One region of the Klebsiella variicola genome, then DNA from elsewhere that is predicted to be linked to it. Evidence: predicted binding sites of a transcription regulator. Region 1 holds the regulator's gene; the other holds the start of a gene.
What was found. The regulator CRP, encoded in region 1, controls carbon source genes, mostly activating them, when cyclic AMP is high. The targets are predictions, from matches to a motif close to ATGTGANNNNNNTCACAT.
Positions count from the first base shown of each region.

Region 1 (8,992 bases):
ATTGCGCAGTGCGGGTGATTTCAGCGACAGATAGTTCTTTAGCGCGGGAAACAGCGGTAAACGACGCTCTTTGTCGGCCATCAGATCCCGGGCATACAGGGGGCGCTGGGTATGCAGCACCCGGGCGATACGGCTAAAGTGCCAGGCGCAGAACTGACCGACCGGGTTGTCCGGATGCTGGCGGGCGATCTTTTCCAGAGCCTCAATCTGTTTATCCATCTGAAAACGCTGCGGAAAGCGATGATAGAGAATATCATCCGCCAGCACGCGCAGGCGGGCAGCGACGGTTTGCGCATTCCAGCGGATCACCGCTTCGGCATGGCTGCGTTCCACCAGCTTTTGTACCTCTTCTGGCTGATGCAGGCTAACCGAAATATGTTCCTGTAGATCCAGCCCAACCTGGAACGCCCGCAGCAGACGCTTGTGGTCGTTGCGTTGGTTGGCGGCCAGCATATGCATCTGCTGATAGCACTGGGTAATCAGGTCGACTACCTTCTGCTGGCGGGTGAGCAGCGGCGGCAGGGCGGTCGACGGATCGGTATGCTGGGTCAACAGACTGTATTTGGCTTCACAATAGTCAGCCAGTTCCCGGTAAAGCAGGCTGAGCGACTCCCGCAGCGGCTGTTCGCGCCACAGCCAGAACCAGAGCCAGTTAAACACGCCGTACCACAGCGTACCGAAAGCGTAGATCAGCAGTGGTTCCCAGATGGGCATATTGCCCGCCAGGCTCAGGGTAAAGATAGCGGCGATCAGCGACGCGGGCAGCAGGCGCGCGTGCAGCGAACTGATCTCCGCGGTGACGCCGAGCAATAGCGCCAGGCCGCTGAGAATAAGCGGCAGGGGAATGGCCTGAGCGAGCAGCAACTGCACCACCAGACTGCATCCGGCAAACAGACAGCCGCCGATAATCAGACGTTTGAAAAAGCGCTTATGTGGGGTATCAAGACCGGCAATGTTGCAGCAGGCGGGCACTAAGGAAAACAACAGCCCCTGCTGGAGATGGCCGAGCAGAAGACCGATGGCCACAGGCAGACACAGCACCAGCGTTTGCCGCAGTGCATAGTTGACTTCCGGGTGGTAAATCAGCCTGCGCCACATGAGGGAAAAACAAGAACGGCGTACTGCAGGAGCAATACGCCGCTTAGCAACTTAACGGGTGCCGTAGACGACGATAGTTTTACCGTGTGCGGAAATCAGGTTCTGATCTTCCAGCATTTTCAAAATACGGCCAACCGTTTCACGAGAGCAGCCGACGATCTGACCAATTTCCTGACGGGTAATTTTAATTTGCATACCGTCCGGGTGGGTCATGGCATCGGGTTGCTTCGCCAGGTTCAGCAGCGTCTGGGCGATACGGCCCGTCACGTCGAGGAAGGCGAGGTTGCCCACTTTCTCAGACGTGACCTGCAGACGGCGAGCCATTTGCGAAGAGAGGCGCATCAGAATGTCCGGGTTAACCTGGATCAGCTGACGGAATTTCTTATAAGAGATTTCGGCCACTTCACATGCGGTTTTCGCCCGTACCCAGGCGCTACGCTCCTGACCCTCTTCAAACAGGCCTAATTCACCGATGAAATCGCCCTGGTTGAGGTAGGAGAGGATCATCTCTTTACCTTCTTCATCCTTGATGAGTACAGCCACGGAGCCTTTAACGATGTAGTACAGCGTTTCTGCTTTTTCACCCTGGTGGATCAGCGTGCTCTTTGATGGGTACTTATGAATGTGGCAATGAGACAAGAACCATTCAAGGGTAGGGTCTGTTTGCGGTTTGCCAAGCACCATGCGCGGTTATCCTCTGTTATAAGCTATCTCCGGGCGCCGACACTACACGGCGTCCGGGCATGCAATCGTATTGTTTCCCTATACCTGGGAAGCTGGCTGATGATTTTTCGACAGCCCGTAATGTGAACTCCTCTGCATACATGCAGTACATCAATGTAATACTGTAGCATCCAGACTGTTTTAGCATAGCTTTCGCCGCATGTCTCCTGGTGTCTCGCTTCAGCATGACGCAGGTCGCCTTCCGTTGCGAGAATTGTTATGTGCGCGTAATCTGACAGGAAAATTGCGATACTGGAGTTAAATTTTATGCAAGCGCGTGTGAAATGGGTTGAAGGGTTAACCTTTATCGGGGAGTCCGCGTCAGGACACCAGATTCTGATGGATGGCAACTCCGGGGATAAGGCACCCAGCCCGATGGAGATGGTGCTGATGGCGGCGGGCGGTTGCAGTGCGATCGATGTGGTTTCTATTCTGCAAAAAGGTCGCCATGAGGTGACCAACTGCGAAGTGAAGCTGACGTCGGAGCGCCGCGAAGAGGCGCCGCGTCTGTTTACGCATATTAATCTGCACTTTATCGTCACCGGTAAGGCGCTGAAAGATGCCGCGGTCTCCCGGGCGGTGGATCTGTCGGCAGAGAAATACTGCTCGGTGGCGCTGATGCTGGAAAAAGCGGTGAAGATCACCCACTCCTATGAAGTGATCGAGGCGTAGTCTTCGCCTGCCGTTGTGAAGCATCTCAACCCCGGCCTGGCCGGGGTTTTTTCTGTTAGCCGATCTTGCGGCCTTCCATCAGGCGCTCGACCAGCGGCGTCATGATAAGCTCCATCGCCAGCCCCATTTTACCGCCCGGCACCACCAGCGTGTTCATGTGCGAGATAAACGACCCCTGCAGCATCGCCAGCAGCCAGGGGAAGTCGATATTCTGCAGGTTACGGAAATGGATCACCACAAAGCTCTCGTCCAGCGAGGGAATAGTTTTCGCGGCAAACGGGTTGGAAGTGTCTACCGTCGGCACGCGCTGAAAGTTGATATGGGTGCGGGAAAATTGCGGGGTAATGAAGTTGATGTAGTCTTCCATCGAGCGGACGACTGAGTCCATCACCGCCTCCCGGGAGTGGCCGCGCTCGCTGGTGTCGCGAATAAGCTTTTGGATCCACTCGAGGTTAACGATAGGCACTACGCCGACCAGCAGGTCGACATGGCTGGCGACATCATGATGCGGCGTGACAACCCCGCCGTGCAGCCCCTCATAGAACAGTACGTCTGTCGGCTCCGGCAGCGGCTGCCAGGGGGTGAAAGTCCCTGGCACCTGATTCCACGGTACGGCTTCGTCATAGGTATGCAGGTATTTCCGCGACTGGCCTTTTCCGTGGCGGCCATAGTCGATAAAGGTCTGCTCCAGCAGGCCAAAGTCGTTCGCCTCCGGGCCAAAGTAGCTGATATGTTTGCCCTGATCCCGCGCCTTGCGGATCGCCATGTCCATTTCCGGGCGGGTGTAGCGATGAAAGCTATCGCCTTCCACCTCCGCGGCGTGCAGGTTTAGCTGCGCGAAGATTTTGCGAAAGGCAAGGCTGGTGGTGGTAGTGCCCGCGCCGCTGGAGCCCGTGACGGCGATCACCGGATGTTTGGCAGACATAACAACTCCCTGGTTAAACGATGTAGTGGCGTCGCCTTAGCCGTTAAACAGCGCGCGCGGCATAATATTGACCGTCTCATGCAGTTCCGACCACACAAGGACCGCCTCTCCGCGTTTCAACTGCTGTTTTACATCGGCGACTTTATCGGCAAGTGAACGTTCATGTTCACCATAATCGGTGCCTTCACGTAACACAAAGCTTTCAATCAGGTTATCCAGCGTTTCGGGATCCAGATCCTGCCAGGGAATAATCATACGGCGACCTCCAGCCAACGGTTTAACCAGTCCGGGATGCGTCTTTCCAGCCACATCTCCGGCTTACGCAGGGTGCCGCCGACGAAACCAACGTGGCCGCCTTGCTCAGTTAATTGATACTCAACGTTCGCCGGCAGTTGCTCCTGCGGCGGTATGGAGTGGTGATCCATAAATGGATCGTCTTTCGCGTGAATGATGAGCGTTGGCTTAGTGATATCGCTGAGCCGCGGCATGGCGCTGCATTGCCGGTAATAATCCAGCGCATCGGCGAAACCATGGATTTTGGCGGTGATCATATCGTCAAATTCCCGGATGCGGCGCATCCCTTTAAGCTGGCGTAAATCGACAGGCAGTGAGCCAGGATACGCTTTCAGCTTGCGTGAGGCATTGGCTTTTAACAGATTGAGCAGATAGCGCTGATAAACCCGCGAGAAGCCCTTATCCATATGATAGCTGCAGGCTTCCAGCATAAAAGGCGCGGAGACGATCACCGCCGCATCCAGCGGGCAGCGGTCGCCTTCTTCTGCCAGCAGGCAGCCCAGCATATTGCCGCCTAGTGAATAGCCGACGGCCGCAGTCGGCGCGGGACCAAACTCGCGCTGTAGCCAGTGCAGAAACCAGGTGCCATCTTCTGTTTCGCCGGAGTGATAGATGCGGTTATTGCGGTTAGGTTCGCCGCTGCAGCCGCGGAAATGCATAACCACGCCCAGCCAGTCGCGCTGCATCGCCGCGTGGATCAGACCATGGGCGTACGGGCTGTGCAGGCTTCCTTCGAGACCATGAAAGACGACGAGGCGCGGCTTATGGCGCGCCTGATGCGGGTCTTCGCTCCAGGCCAGATCGACAAAATCGCCGTCCGGCAGCTCAAGGCGCTGCCAGTGCGGGGTAAAGCGCAATTTACGGCGGATCAGCCGCGGCAGCATGGTTTGCAGATGACGATTGCCCACGCCGCGCATCGGATGGAACTCACGCGAATCGTTTTCGGGGGGCGTCATGTCTGTGGGGATGATTTCAACCATAGCACCAGAACAATTAATAAACGTGATGATGACTATACCGCGCAGGGCGCACAGGGGTTAGCCAATATGTGGTCTTGTGGCCAGCGACGCCAGGTTACAGCAAAAACAAATCATTGATGTCACTGATGGCAGGCCATGGAGAGGGCAGAAACCCACCCTGCCAGCGGCATCGTACGCGCAGGCAGGATGAGGAAGTCAATATTAGCCTTCCTGAAGCATCTGCTCCAGCTGCTCCTGGGCCTCCAGCCAGGCCATTTCACACTCCTCCAGCCCGGACTTCGCGCTGGCCTGCTGCTGCAGGCATTCGGTTAGTTCGGCTTTACGTGAGGCGTCATAAAGCTCACTGTCGCCAAGTTTTTCTTCCGCACTGGCCAACTGCGCGTTGAGCTTGTCCATCTCTTTTTCCAGACGGGCGATCTCTTTGCGCAGCGGTTGGGTCTGGCTGCGCAGTTCCGCTTCCCGACGCTTCTGGTCCTTGCGCGCCTGCGCGCTGTTGCCGCTCTCTTTTGGCGCGTCGCTGCTCTGTGATTCCTGTTTTTGCGAGTCGCTGAGCCACTGCTGATAATCTTCCAGATCGCCGTCGAACGGCTCGACTTTACCGTCATGAACGAGGTACAGATCGTCGGTGGTGGAACGGATCAGGTGACGATCGTGCGACACGACAACCAGCGCCCCTTCAAAGTCGATCAGCGCTTCGGTTAAGGCCTGACGCATATCGAGGTCAAGGTGGTTGGTCGGTTCATCGAGCAGCAGCAGGTTAGGGCGCTGCCAGACGATCAGGGCCAGTACCAGGCGCGCTTTTTCTCCACCAGAGAAGCGGCGGGTCTCTTCGCTGACCTTATCGCCCTGGAAACCAAAGCCGCCCAGATAATCACGCAGTTTCTGCTCCAGTTCCTGCGGGGCCAGGCGCGCCAGGTGCTGCAGCGGCGACTCATCGGCACGCAGGAACTCCAGTTGATGCTGGGCGAAGTAGCCGAGCTTGATACCTTTTGCGAGACCGATCTCGCCGCTCACCGGCTGGAGTTCACCCGCCAGCAGCTTAATCAGAGTCGACTTCCCGGCGCCGTTGCGGCCCAGCAGGCCGATGCGCGAGCCCGGCACCAGATTGAGCTTGATGGAGTCGAGGATAATACGCTCGCCGTAACCGGCGCTGACTTTCTCCATTTTCAGTAACGGGTTAGGCAGACTCTCCGGCTGGCGGAAGCTGAAGTGGAACGGGTTATCCACGTGCGCCGGGGCGATAAGCTCCATCCGTTCGAGCATTTTGATACGGCTTTGCGCCTGCTTGGCCTTGGTGGCCTTAGCGCGGAAGCGGTCGATATAGCTTTGCAGATGCGCAACGCGCTGCTGCTGGCTTTCGTACATCGCCTGCTGCTGAGAGAGACGGGTAGCGCGCTGCACTTCGAACGAGCTGTAGTTACCGGTGTACTCAAACATCGTCTGCTGTTCGATATGGATAATTTTGTCGACGATAGGATCGAGAAAATCGCGATCGTGGGAGATCAGGATCAGCGTCCCTGTGTAACCCTTAAGCCATTTTTCGAGCCAGATGACGGCATCGAGGTCGAGGTGGTTAGTCGGTTCATCGAGCAGCAGCAGATCGGAGCGGCAAATCAGCGCCTGGGCGAGGTTAAGGCGCATACGCCAGCCGCCGGAAAAATCGCTGACCGGCCGCTCCAGCTGTTCGTTGCTGAATCCCAGACCGTGCAGCAGGCTGGCAGCGCGCGAACGGATGGTCCAGGCGTCGATGGCGTCCAGCTTGCCGTGGACCGTGGCGATGGCATGGCCGTCGTTGCGCTCATTTGCCTGCTGGAGCGCGGCTTCCAGCTGGCGGTATTCACGATCGCCATCAATAACATAATCGATAGCCGGCTGAGGCAGCGCCGGGGTTTCCTGATTCACCCATGCCAGCTGCCAGCTGCCTGGAAAGGTCATACTGCCGCCGTCAGCGCTTATCTCGTTTTTCAAAAGCGATAGCAGCGTCGATTTCCCGCAGCCGTTTTTCCCCACCAGACCGACCTTTTGGCCAGGGTTGATGGTAGCGGTGGCGTTGTCCAGCAGGACGCGTACGCCGCGACGAATTTGTAACGAGGAGAAAACAATCATAAGGCGCCGTATGTTCAGACTATGTTAATTTGTCATTATGATAATGTAGTGTGGAAGCGAATCGCTTCACCGGGCCGCCATGGTAGCCCAAAACGAAGACGATACACAAAGTCATTCTGGCGGTGTCAGAACACCGGGGCTGCGCAGGCCGCCAGAAGACCTACGGGAGGGGAATGATGTCTCAGACAGCGAAAGTGTTGCTGCTGTATGCCCACCCAGAATCTCATGATTCCGTGGCCAACCGGGTTTTATTAGAGCCGGCCTTACAGTTGCCGAACGTCACCGTGCACGATCTTTACGCGCACTATCCGGATTTTTTTATCGATATCGCTCATGAACAGGACCTGCTGCGCCAGCATGAGGTGATTGTTTTCCAGCATCCTTTATATACCTGGAGCTGTCCGGCGCTGCTCAAGGAGTGGTTGGATCGTGTGTTAAGCCGCGGCTTCGCCAGCGGTGCCGGAGGAAACGAACTGGCGGGAAAGTACTGGCGTAGTGTGATCACCACCGGCGAACCTGAGAGCGCCTACCGTCGCGATGCCAATCGCTATCCGATGAACGATATTTTACGTCCTTTTGAACTGACCGCCGGCATGTGCCGTATGCACTGGATGAGCCCCATTATTGTCTACTGGGCACGGCGGCAACAGCCAGAGGAATTGCGTAGCCGCGCTCGGGCCTACCGGGACTGGCTGGCCAATCCCCTTACCGCCGGAGGTATACATGGCGGGATCTGATTTGCTGCTGGCGGGCGTTCTTTTTTTGTTCGCCGCCGTTATTGCCGTACCTCTGGCCTCAAGATTGGGTATTGGCGCGGTGCTGGGCTATCTGCTGGCCGGGATTGCGATTGGCCCGTGGGGACTTGGGTTTATCAGCGATGTGGATGAAATTCTCCATTTCTCTGAGCTCGGCGTAGTGTTTCTGATGTTTATCATCGGCCTGGAGCTTAATCCGGCCAAGCTATGGCGGCTGCGAAGCTCTATCTTCGGCGTTGGCGCGGCGCAGGTGATGCTCAGCGCGGCGATCCTCGGTGGATTGCTGATGACGACCGGGTTTTCATGGCAGGCGGCGGTGGTCGGCGGGATCGGCCTGGCGATGTCTTCCACCGCCATGGCGCTGCAGCTGATGCGTGAGAAGGGAATGAGCCGCAGCGAATCGGGGCAGTTAGGCTTTTCGGTCCTGCTGTTTCAGGATCTGGCGGTGATCCCGGCGCTGGCGCTGGTTCCCCTGCTGGCCGGTTCCGCGGATGAGCATGTTAACTGGCTGACGGTCGGTATGAAGGTCCTGGCCTTTGCCGGGATGCTGATTGGCGGACGCTATCTGCTGCGGCCGGTGTTCCGTTTCATCGCCAGCTCAGGGGTCAGGGAAGTGTTTACTGCCGCCACGCTACTGCTGGTCCTTGGGTCGGCGCTGTTTATGGAGGCGCTGGGGTTGTCGATGGCGCTTGGTACCTTTATCGCCGGCGTGCTGCTGGCGGAAAGCGAGTATCGCCACGAACTGGAAATCGCTATCGATCCGTTCAAGGGGCTGCTGCTTGGGCTGTTCTTTATCTCCGTCGGCATGGCGCTGAACCTTGGCGTGCTGTATACCCATCTGCTGTGGGTGGCGGTGAGTGTGGCGGTGCTGGTGGCGGTAAAAATGCTGGTGCTCTATCTGCTGGCCCGTCTCTATGGCCTGCGAAGTTCAGAGCGGATGCAGTTTGCGGGCGTATTAAGCCAGGGCGGTGAGTTCGCGTTTGTCCTCTTTTCGCTGCCCGCCTCTCAGCGGTTGTTCCAGCATGACCAGATGGCGCTGCTGCTGGTGGCGGTGACGTTGTCGATGATGACGACGCCGCTGCTGATGAAGGGGATAGATAAGCTATTGTCGCGACGGCTGAATCCGGCAGATGATACCGATGAGGCGCCGTGGGTGGAGGATGACAAGCCGCAGGTGATTATTGTCGGGTTTGGTCGCTTTGGTCAGGTTATCGGTCGCCTGCTGATGGCCAATAAGATGCGTATTACAGTGCTGGAGCGGGACATCAGCGCGGTGAATCTGATGCGAAACTATGGCTACAAAGTCTATTTTGGCGACGCTACCCAGCTGGAGCTGCTGCGCTCGGCGGGAGCGGAAGAGGCGCAGTCGATCGTCATCACCTGTAATGAGCCGGAAGACACCATGCGGCTGGTGGAAATGTGTCAACAACACTTTCCAC
Region 1 covers NZ_CP010523.2:411,744-420,735, forward strand. The annotation lists gene SP68_RS01835 (YccS/YhfK family putative transporter) at 1-1,098, opposite strand, end outside; gene crp (cAMP-activated global transcriptional regulator CRP) at 1,150-1,782, opposite strand; gene SP68_RS01845 (OsmC family protein) at 2,089-2,493, shown strand; gene SP68_RS01850 (phosphoribulokinase) at 2,549-3,418, opposite strand; gene SP68_RS01855 (YheU family protein) at 3,455-3,673, opposite strand; gene SP68_RS01860 (hydrolase) at 3,670-4,629, opposite strand; gene SP68_RS01865 (ABC transporter ATP-binding protein) at 4,894-6,798, opposite strand; gene kefG (glutathione-regulated potassium-efflux system ancillary protein KefG) at 6,972-7,535, shown strand; gene kefB (glutathione-regulated potassium-efflux system protein KefB) at 7,522-8,992, shown strand, end outside.

Region 2 (8,992 bases), 2.2 Mb from region 1:
GCGCAAAATCAGCTGATGAACTTCATCCGCCTGTGCGAGCAGCACGCGATCCCTTGCGACTCGTTCCAGCTCTCTTCCGGCTATACCTCGATCAACGGCAAGCGCTACGTCTTTAACTGGAACTACGACAAGGTGCCGCAGCCAAAAGTGATGAGCCAGTCGTTCCATGATGCCGGGCTGAAGCTGGCCGCCAATATCAAACCCTGCCTGCTGCAGGATCATCCGCGCTATGGCGAAGTGGCGGAGCGCGGTCTTTTTATTCGCGATTCGCAAACCGACGCGCCGGAGCGCTCCAGCTTCTGGGATGATGAAGGGTCGCATCTCGACTTCACCAACCCGCACACCGTGGCCTGGTGGCAGGAAGGCGTGACCACCCAGCTACTGGAGATGGGTATCGATTCGACCTGGAACGATAATAACGAGTATGAGGTGTGGGACGGCGAGGCGCGCTGCTACGGCTTTGGCCGCGAAATCGCCATTAAACATATTCGCCCGGTGATGCCGTTGCTGATGATGCGCGCCTCCATGGAAGCCCAGCAGCGCTTTGCGCCGCAAAAGCGCCCGTATCTGATCTCCCGCTCCGGCTGCGCCGGGATGCAGCGCTACGTCCAGACCTGGAGCGGCGACAACCGCACCAACTGGGATACGCTGCGCTATAACATCCGCATGGGGCTGGGCATGAGCCTTTCCGGGCTGTTTAACGTCGGCCACGACGTCGGCGGTTTCTCCGGCGATAAACCCGAGCCGGAGCTGTTCGTGCGCTGGGTACAAAACGGCGTGATGCATCCGCGCTTTACCATTCATTCGTGGAATGACGACCAGACGGTCAATGAAGCCTGGATGTACCCGGAAATCACCCCGGCGATCCGCTCAGCCATCGAGCTGCGCTACCGTCTGCTGCCCTATTTGTACACCCTGTTATGGCAGGCGCATGCCGATGACGAACCGATGCTGCGCCCGACCTTCCTCGATCACCAGCACGATACCCAGACCTTCGCCGAGTGCGATGACTTCCTGCTGGGTCGCGATCTGCTGGTGGCCAGCGTGGTCGAGCCCGGCGCCCGTCAACGCCAGCTGTGGCTGCCCGATAATCAGGACGGCTGGTACGATTTTTACAGCCACCAGTGGTTCGCCGGCGGCCAGTGGGTGACGCTGGACGCGCCGCTGGAAAAACTGCCGCTGCTGGTCCGCGCCGGCGCCGGTCTGCCGCTTAGTGAACGTATCAGCCACGTCGATGCGCAAAAAGACGATCGTCGCGAACTGCAGTTGTTCCCGCTGAAAGGTACCGGCTCAACCCGCGGTCTGCTGTTTGAAGACGACGGCGAAAGCTGGGGCTATAAAGAGGGGGATGCGCTATGGCTGGAGTGGGAAATGATCTGCAGCGCCAACAGCATAAACCTGAATATCAACGCTCGCGGCAGCTACCGTCCGGCGTGGAAAGCGCTGAAGCTGTCATTACCGGCGGGAGAAAAGCGCAAGCTGCTGGTGAATGGCGTTGAAGGGACCGAGTGGAGGCGCTAAGCGATATGCCGGGCGGCGGCTTACGCCTTGCCCGGCCTGGATTTTATGATGTTCCCGGATTGCGCTACGCTAATCCGGGCTACAAACGGGTGGCCTCAAAATCCCCGGTGGCGCTACCGCTTACCGGGGCTACAGCACTGTGCGGTTTGGTAGCCCGGGTAACGGACAGTTTCAGTAACCATGGGTACAAGATAGCGCTCTTAAGCTCACAATGGCACGGACCGTAGGCCGGATAAGGCGCAGCCGCCATCCGGCGCGAAAGTGGCTCTTTACCCGCAGTTATTGCCCGGCGGCGCTACGCTTGCGCGGGCCTACAGATCACATGCCAGGCGTAGCCCGGGTAAGGCGTAGCCGCTACCCGGGTAACGGACAGGGATTACTCGATACCTTTGCTGCGCAGGTAGTCTTCGTAGTTACCGCTGAAATCGATCACGCGTTCTGGGGTGATCTCCAGGACGCGGGTCGCCAGCGAGCTGACGAACTCGCGGTCGTGAGAAACGAAGATCAGGGTGCCCTGATACATCTCCAGCGCCATGTTCAGCGATTCGATCGATTCCATATCCAGGTGGTTGGTCGGTTCGTCCATGATCAGGATGTTTGGCTTCTGCATCATCAGCTTACCGAACAGCATGCGCCCTTTCTCACCACCAGAAAGGACTTTCGCCGGCTTTTTGATATCGTCCTGGCTAAACAACAGACGGCCGAGGATACTGCGTACCGCCTGCTCGTCGTCGCTTTCCTGCTTCCACTGGCTCATCCACTCGAAGACCGTCAGGTCGTTTTCGAACTCGTACTCATGATCCTGCGCGTAGTAACCAATTTGCGCGTTTTCAGACCATTTCACGGTGCCGTTGTCCGGCTGCAGTTCGCCTACCAGAGTTTTCAGCATGGTGGATTTACCCACGCCATTGGCGCCCAGAATGGCAATCTTCTCGCCCACTTCCAGCAACAGGTTGACCTTTTTGAACAGCGGACCTTCATCAAAGCCTTTGGTAAGGGCTTCCACTTCCAGCGCGTTACGGAACAGTTTCTTGTCCTGTTCGAAGCGGATAAACGGGTTCTGACGGCTGGAGGCTTTAACCTCTTCCAGCTTGATTTTGTCAATCTGGCGCGCGCGCGAGGTGGCCTGACGTGATTTAGAAGCGTTGGCGCTAAAGCGGCTAACGAAGGACTGCAGGTCCGCAATCTGCGCTTTTTTCTTGGCGTTGTCCGCCAGCAGACGCTCACGCGCCTGGGTGGCCGCGGTCATGTATTCGTCGTAGTTGCCCGGATAGACGCGCAGCTCGCCGTAGTCGAGGTCCGCCATGTGGGTGCAGACCATGTTCAGGAAGTGACGGTCGTGCGAGATGATGATCATGGTGCTGTCGCGATCGTTCAGCGTCTGCTCCAGCCAGCGGATGGTGTCGATGTCCAGGTTGTTCGTCGGTTCGTCGAGCAGCAGGATATCCGGATTGGAGAACAGCGCCTGCGCCAGCAGGACGCGCAGTTTCCAGCCCGGCGCGACTTCGCTCATCGGGCCGTAATGCTGTTCAACCGGAATGCCGACGCCGAGCAGCAGTTCGCCGGCGCGCGCTTCGGCGGAGTAACCGTCCATCTCGCCGTATTTGACTTCCAGGTCGGCCACTTTATAGCCGTCTTCCTCGCTCATTTCGGGCAGCGCGTAGATGCGATCGCGCTCTTGCTTCACTTCCCACAGCTCGCCGTGGCCCATGATAACCGTATCCAGCACGGTGAATGCTTCGAAGGCGAACTGATCCTGGCGCAGCTTACCGATACGCTCGTTCGGGTCGAGAGAAACGTTGCCCAGCGTCGGCTCGAGATCGCCGCCGAGGATCTTCATAAAGGTCGATTTACCGCTGCCGTTGGCGCCGATCAGACCATAACGGTTGCCGCCGCCAAATTTAACGGAGATATTTTCGAACAGCGGCTTACTGCCAAACTGCATGGTAACGTTGCTGGATACTAGCACGGGGATATCCTGAAAAAAGAGAATGAGGGGTGTGACACAACAGACATTATGCCAGCAAATGACACACTTTTCACGGCCTGCGGTAAATTCCGCCGCGGCGCTTGTGCTAAGGTCTTTGTCAGATGAGCCGCAGACCAGGGCTCAAACGGTTATTCTGTACGTCATTATGAGGAACCCCATGACCACCAGCCTACCGCGACACCCGGCTTTTTTATCCCTGCAGGGCGGTATCAATTTTCGCGACCTCGGCGGCCAGCGCGCCGCCGACGGACGCACGGTACGCAGCGGCAAGCTGCTACGCTCCGGCGCGCTAAATCGGTTGACGGCGGACGATCTCAACCATCTGGCGACGCTGCCGCTCAGTCGGGTGCTCGACTATCGCGACCCCGGCGAAGTGCAGCGCACCCCTGACAAGCTTAGCCCGCTCACTCACTATTTAAACGCGCCCGCTAATCCGCCGCTCGGCGATGTGAATGCGAAAGTCACCGAGCTGAATGCTGCCACCCTTAACGCGCTGAACGGGGAGCAGTTTATGCTGCAACTGTATCGCCAGTTGCCCTTTAATAACCCGGCCTATCGCCAGCTCGCCGCCTGGCTGACCACGCCTTTTGAAGGCGCTTTACTGCAACACTGCGCCGTCGGCAAAGATCGCACCGGCGTCGGCTGCGCGTTAACCCTGTTTGCCGTCGGATGCGACAGCGAGACGGTCATGGAGGAGTATCTGCTCACCCACGGCATGCTGACACAAGTGGAAGCCTGGATGCTGGAGATGCTGGGCAACGACCTGACGCCCCAGGGACGCCAGAGTCTGGCGGATATCCTGACGGTGAAAGAGTCCTATCTCGCCGCCGCGCTGTCAGCCATCCACCAGCGCTATGGCACGGTCGACGCCTGGCTGGCAGAAGAGTACCAGCTCACCGCCCCGGCACGCGCTTCGCTACAGGACCGGTTACTGGAAGGATAACCTCCCTGTCACCCGCGTGAGAGGCGGCGATTGCATCATCCGCCAGCCCCGTCAGCCGAGGCTACAGGGAAAAAAATGTGATTTCGTACACATCTGATTTACCTGTTTAGCGGAATGCACATATAATGCGCTCCCATCTACTGTCTCAATCATTAACAAAGGCCTGTGTGGCGTTGATTTCGCACACGACATTAAAGACTATGAAATTATCTACACTCTTAGCGGCAGCCTTCGCCCTCGTAGGCTTTTGCAATACAGCGTCTGCTGTCACCTATCCTTTGCCGACCGACGGCAGCCGTTTGGTTGGTCAGAATCAGGTCATCACCATTCCGGATGATAACAAGCAGCCGCTGGAATACTTTGCGGCGAAATATCAGATGGGGCTGTCCAACATGCTGGAAGCCAACCCGGGGGTGGACACCTATCTGCCAAAAGGCGGTAGCGTCCTGAACATCCCGCAGCAGCTGATCCTGCCGGACACCGTCCACGAAGGCATCGTCATCAACAGCGCCGAGATGCGTCTGTATTACTATCCGAAAGGCACCAACACCGTGATCGTTCTGCCGATCGGTATCGGCCAGTTAGGTAAAGATACGCCGATTAACTGGACCACCAAAGTCGAACGCAAGAAGGCCGGCCCGACCTGGACGCCGACCGCCAAGATGCACGCTGAATACGCCGCTGCCGGCAACCCGCTGCCAGCCGTCGTACCGGCCGGTCCGGATAACCCGATGGGTCTGTACGCGTTATATATTGGCCGTCTGTACGCCATCCACGGCACCAACGCTAACTTTGGTATTGGCCTGCGCGTGAGCCACGGCTGCGTGCGTCTGCGCAACGATGACATCAAATTCCTGTTTGAGAATGTGCCGGTCGGCACCCGCGTGCAGTTTATCGATGAGCCGGTAAAAGCGACCACCGAGCCGGACGGCAGCCGTTACATTGAGGTTCACAACCCGCTGTCGACCACCGAAGCGCAGTTCCAGGGCGGCGAAATCGTGCCGATCACCCTGACTCAGCCGGTACAGGCGATCACCAGCCAGTCTGATGTCGATCAGAACGTGGTTGAGCAGGCTATCCAGAACCGCTCCGGTATGCCGGTGCGTCTGAACTAAGTTCTGCATGACAAGAAAAACGGCGGGCCTGATGCCCGCCGTTTTTTTATCTGCATTTCCCCGGGCTGCGGCTGACGCCTTGCCTGGGTTACCAAACCTGACAACACCCTGGGCCTGCTAAGCGCTGCGCAAACAGGGGTCCCCGGTCTAGCCGTTATTCACCAGAATAATCCCGCCGTGATCGTAGCGATAGTGACAGTGGGCATACTCCAGCGGCGTACCGTCTTCGAGGTAGATCACCTGTTCAACCTCCAGCACCGGGTCGGTGAGGTCGCAGTGAAGATGTAATTTATCCAGTTCATCCGGCTTCATCGCACGCACCACGCGGTAAGATCCCATCAGCTTCAGCCCCAGCGTCTCCTGGATATAGCGAAACACCGAGCTTTCCAGATGGCTTTTATTGAGCCCCGGCACCAGCCCCACCGGCATGACCGTCAGATCCAGCGACACCGGTTCCCCGTTGAGCAACCGCAGGCGAACGAAGTCATACACCGGCGCATCGGCGTCAATCAGCAGCGAACTCTGCTCTTTGTCGCTGGGAAAACGCACCTCAAAGCGCACCACTTCGCTTTGTACCTCGCCAAGATGCTCCCAGGTTTTGGTGGCGCCAAAATAGTCGCTGCCGGGCAACTCCCACTGCGACAGCTGGAGAAAATTTTTCCGCACAAAGGTACCCAGTCCTTTGCGGGTATAGATAAGCCCTTCGACGATTAACTGACGCATCGCCTGCTGGATCGTCATCCGGCTGGTGTTGAACTCCGCCGCCAGCGCAAACTGGTCGGGTAGCGGCGCGCTGGCAGGATACTGCTGGCTGATGATGCGTTTTTTTATTTCCCGCGCGATTTGCAGATACTTCGCCGTCATTCCCGGTCCTTTTACATTCTGTGTGTGGCTGGCGGACAGCATACTTGACCTGACCGCCAGGACACTGTTACATCGCTTCGCCGTTGCTGTGGATCACCTGCTTTAGCCACGCATAGCTCTTCTTCGGCACCCGCCGCAGATCCTTGAGGTCATGGTTCTCACGATTGACGTACACCACGCCGTAGCGCTTACGCATATCGCCCTGAGAGCTGAGGATATCGATTAATCCCCAGCCGAGATAGCCAATCACCTGCGCGCCGTCCTCAAATATCGCCGCTTTCATGGCGTTAATATGGTCGCGATGGTAGGCGATGCGGTAATCATCGGCAATGGGATGTTCGCCATCCCAGGATTCGATCACCCCGATGCCATTTTCAATCGGGAACACCGGTAGCCGCCAGTCATTGTAATAGCGGGTGATGATCATGCGAAATCCCAGCGGATCGATCTGCCAGTTCCATTCCGTCGCTTTCAGGTACGGGTTATCCTGATTACCGAATAGCATGTAATTGTTGACCGCCGTTCCCGGCGGGATCGCGTCGCTATTGAGCGCACGGCTGGCGTAATAGCTGAACGCCAGATAATCGACCTTCACCGTCGCCATCAGCGCGATATCTTCAGGGCGATAAATATCGTCAAAGCCTTGGCGAGCGACAAAATGCATCACCTCCGGGCTATAACCCTCGCCGGCGTAGGCGCGCAGCAGGTTCTGGTTTAAAAACTCGTCCAGTTGCTGGGCGCAGAGAATATCGCGTGGTTTGCAGGTAGCCGGATAGACCAGCGCATGGGCCAGCATTCCGCCCATCAGGCACTGCGGCTTCGTCTGATGCAGATAGTGGGTCAGATGGACATGCGCCATCATCACGTGGTGCTGGATCTGGTAGAGTTCGCGCAGCGTTTTATCGCCACGCAAATAGCCGGTGATCAGGAAGGCTTCCGGCGAATGGTAGAGGTTCTGTTCATTGAAGGTCAGCCAGTACTTCACCTTATCGCCGTAACAGTCGATCATCTTCTGGCCATAGCGGATAAAGGCGTCCATGACCCGGCGGTCGGTAAAACCGTTGTAACGCTCCGCCAGCGACAGCGGCATATCAAAGTGATACAGGCAGATCATCGGTTCAATACCGCGGGCAATGAGTTCATCGATAAACTGATGGTAGAACGCGATCCCCTCTTCATTGAATTCGCCGTCCCCTTCCGGGCACACCCGGCTCCAGGCGATCTGGAAGCGGTAGCAGTTCATGCCCAGATCCTGCATCAGATCGAAATCTTCGCGAAAGCGATGATAGGAGTCGGTCGCGACCTTCCAGTCCGAGGCGAATTCCGCCGGTTGACGAATATCGTACACCGACATCCCCTTGCCCCCCTCGTTCCACGCCCCCTCCGTCTGCATGCTGGAGACGGAATTACCCCATAAAAAATCTGCCGGTAGTGTGTTCTTCATGCTGCGCCTCGGTATATGACTAGTCATTTAACTGTAATGACTAGTCATATACAAAAGATCCGCCACCGAAGCAAAAGTCGGATCGTTTTCTGTGAGCCAGGCAAACAAAAAAGATCGCCGCAAGCGGCGATCTTTATAGGCACGGAAAAAACGGCGTTACTGCGCGTCAAGCTGATGACGACGATATTCCCCCTGTCGCTCCAGCATCCAGCCCGGATATTCGCGCGGCAGGGCGCTGACCGCGTCAAGCTGTCGCAACTCATCATCGCTCAGGCGGATAGCGGTCGCAGCGATGTTATCCTGCAACTGCTCGGCCCGTTTGGCGCCAATAATGACGCTGGTCACCGCCGGCTGATGCAGCAGCCACGCCAGGGCAATCTGCGCCACCGATACCCCTTTTGCTTCAGCTATCACCCGCATGACGTCGATGCAATCAAATGCGCGCGCTTTATCCACGGGCGGAAAGTCGAACGCCAGGCGACGACCACCCGCTTCCGCCTCGCCGTCGCGGCGGTATTTCCCGCTCAGCAGGCCGCCCGCCAGCGGACTCCAGACCATCAGGCCGAGTCCTTCGCTTTGCAGCATCGGCACCAGCTCACGTTCCAGGTCACGCCCGGCAATCGTGTAGTAGGCCTGCAGAGAAGCAAAGCGCGAGAGTCCAAGGCGTTCCGCGATGCCCAGCGCTTTGGCGATTTGCCAGGCCGCCCAGTTTGAAACACCGATGTAGCGCACATGCCCCTGCTGTACCAGCGTATCCAGGGCCGACAATGTCTCTTCGATCGGCGTCGCCGGATCGAAGCCGTGCAATTGATAGAGATCGATATGATCGAGCTGCAGGCGGCGCAGGCTCTCTTTCACGCTGCCCATGATGTGGTACCGTGAGCTGCCGCGCGAGTTCACGCCGGCGGTGCCGGTTTCGCCAAACACTTTGGTCGCCACCACCACGTTTTCACGCGGGATTTTCAGATTTATCAGCGCCTGACCGGTAATCTCTTCAGAGCGCCCTTCCGAGTAGACGTTGGCGGTATCGATAAAGTTGATCCCGGCGTCCAGCGCGCTGCCGACCAGCTGTTCGGCTTCAGCCTGGCGCAGCTGGCCGATTTTGCCCCACATCC
Region 2 covers NZ_CP010523.2:3,756,228-3,765,219, forward strand. The annotation lists gene SP68_RS17590 (glycoside hydrolase family 31 protein) at 1-1,521, shown strand, start outside; gene SP68_RS17595 (ABC-F family ATPase) at 1,898-3,490, opposite strand; partial or broken gene SP68_RS17600 (tyrosine-protein phosphatase) at 3,539-4,454, shown strand; gene ldtB (L,D-transpeptidase) at 4,655-5,569, shown strand; gene SP68_RS17610 (GntR family transcriptional regulator) at 5,717-6,433, opposite strand; gene SP68_RS17615 (glycoside hydrolase family 1 protein) at 6,501-7,877, opposite strand; gene SP68_RS17620 (aldo/keto reductase) at 8,034-8,992, opposite strand, start outside.
Region 2: a site for CRP is predicted at 4,530-4,547, ahead of ldtB (L,D-transpeptidase). Genes of this name have one in related genera too.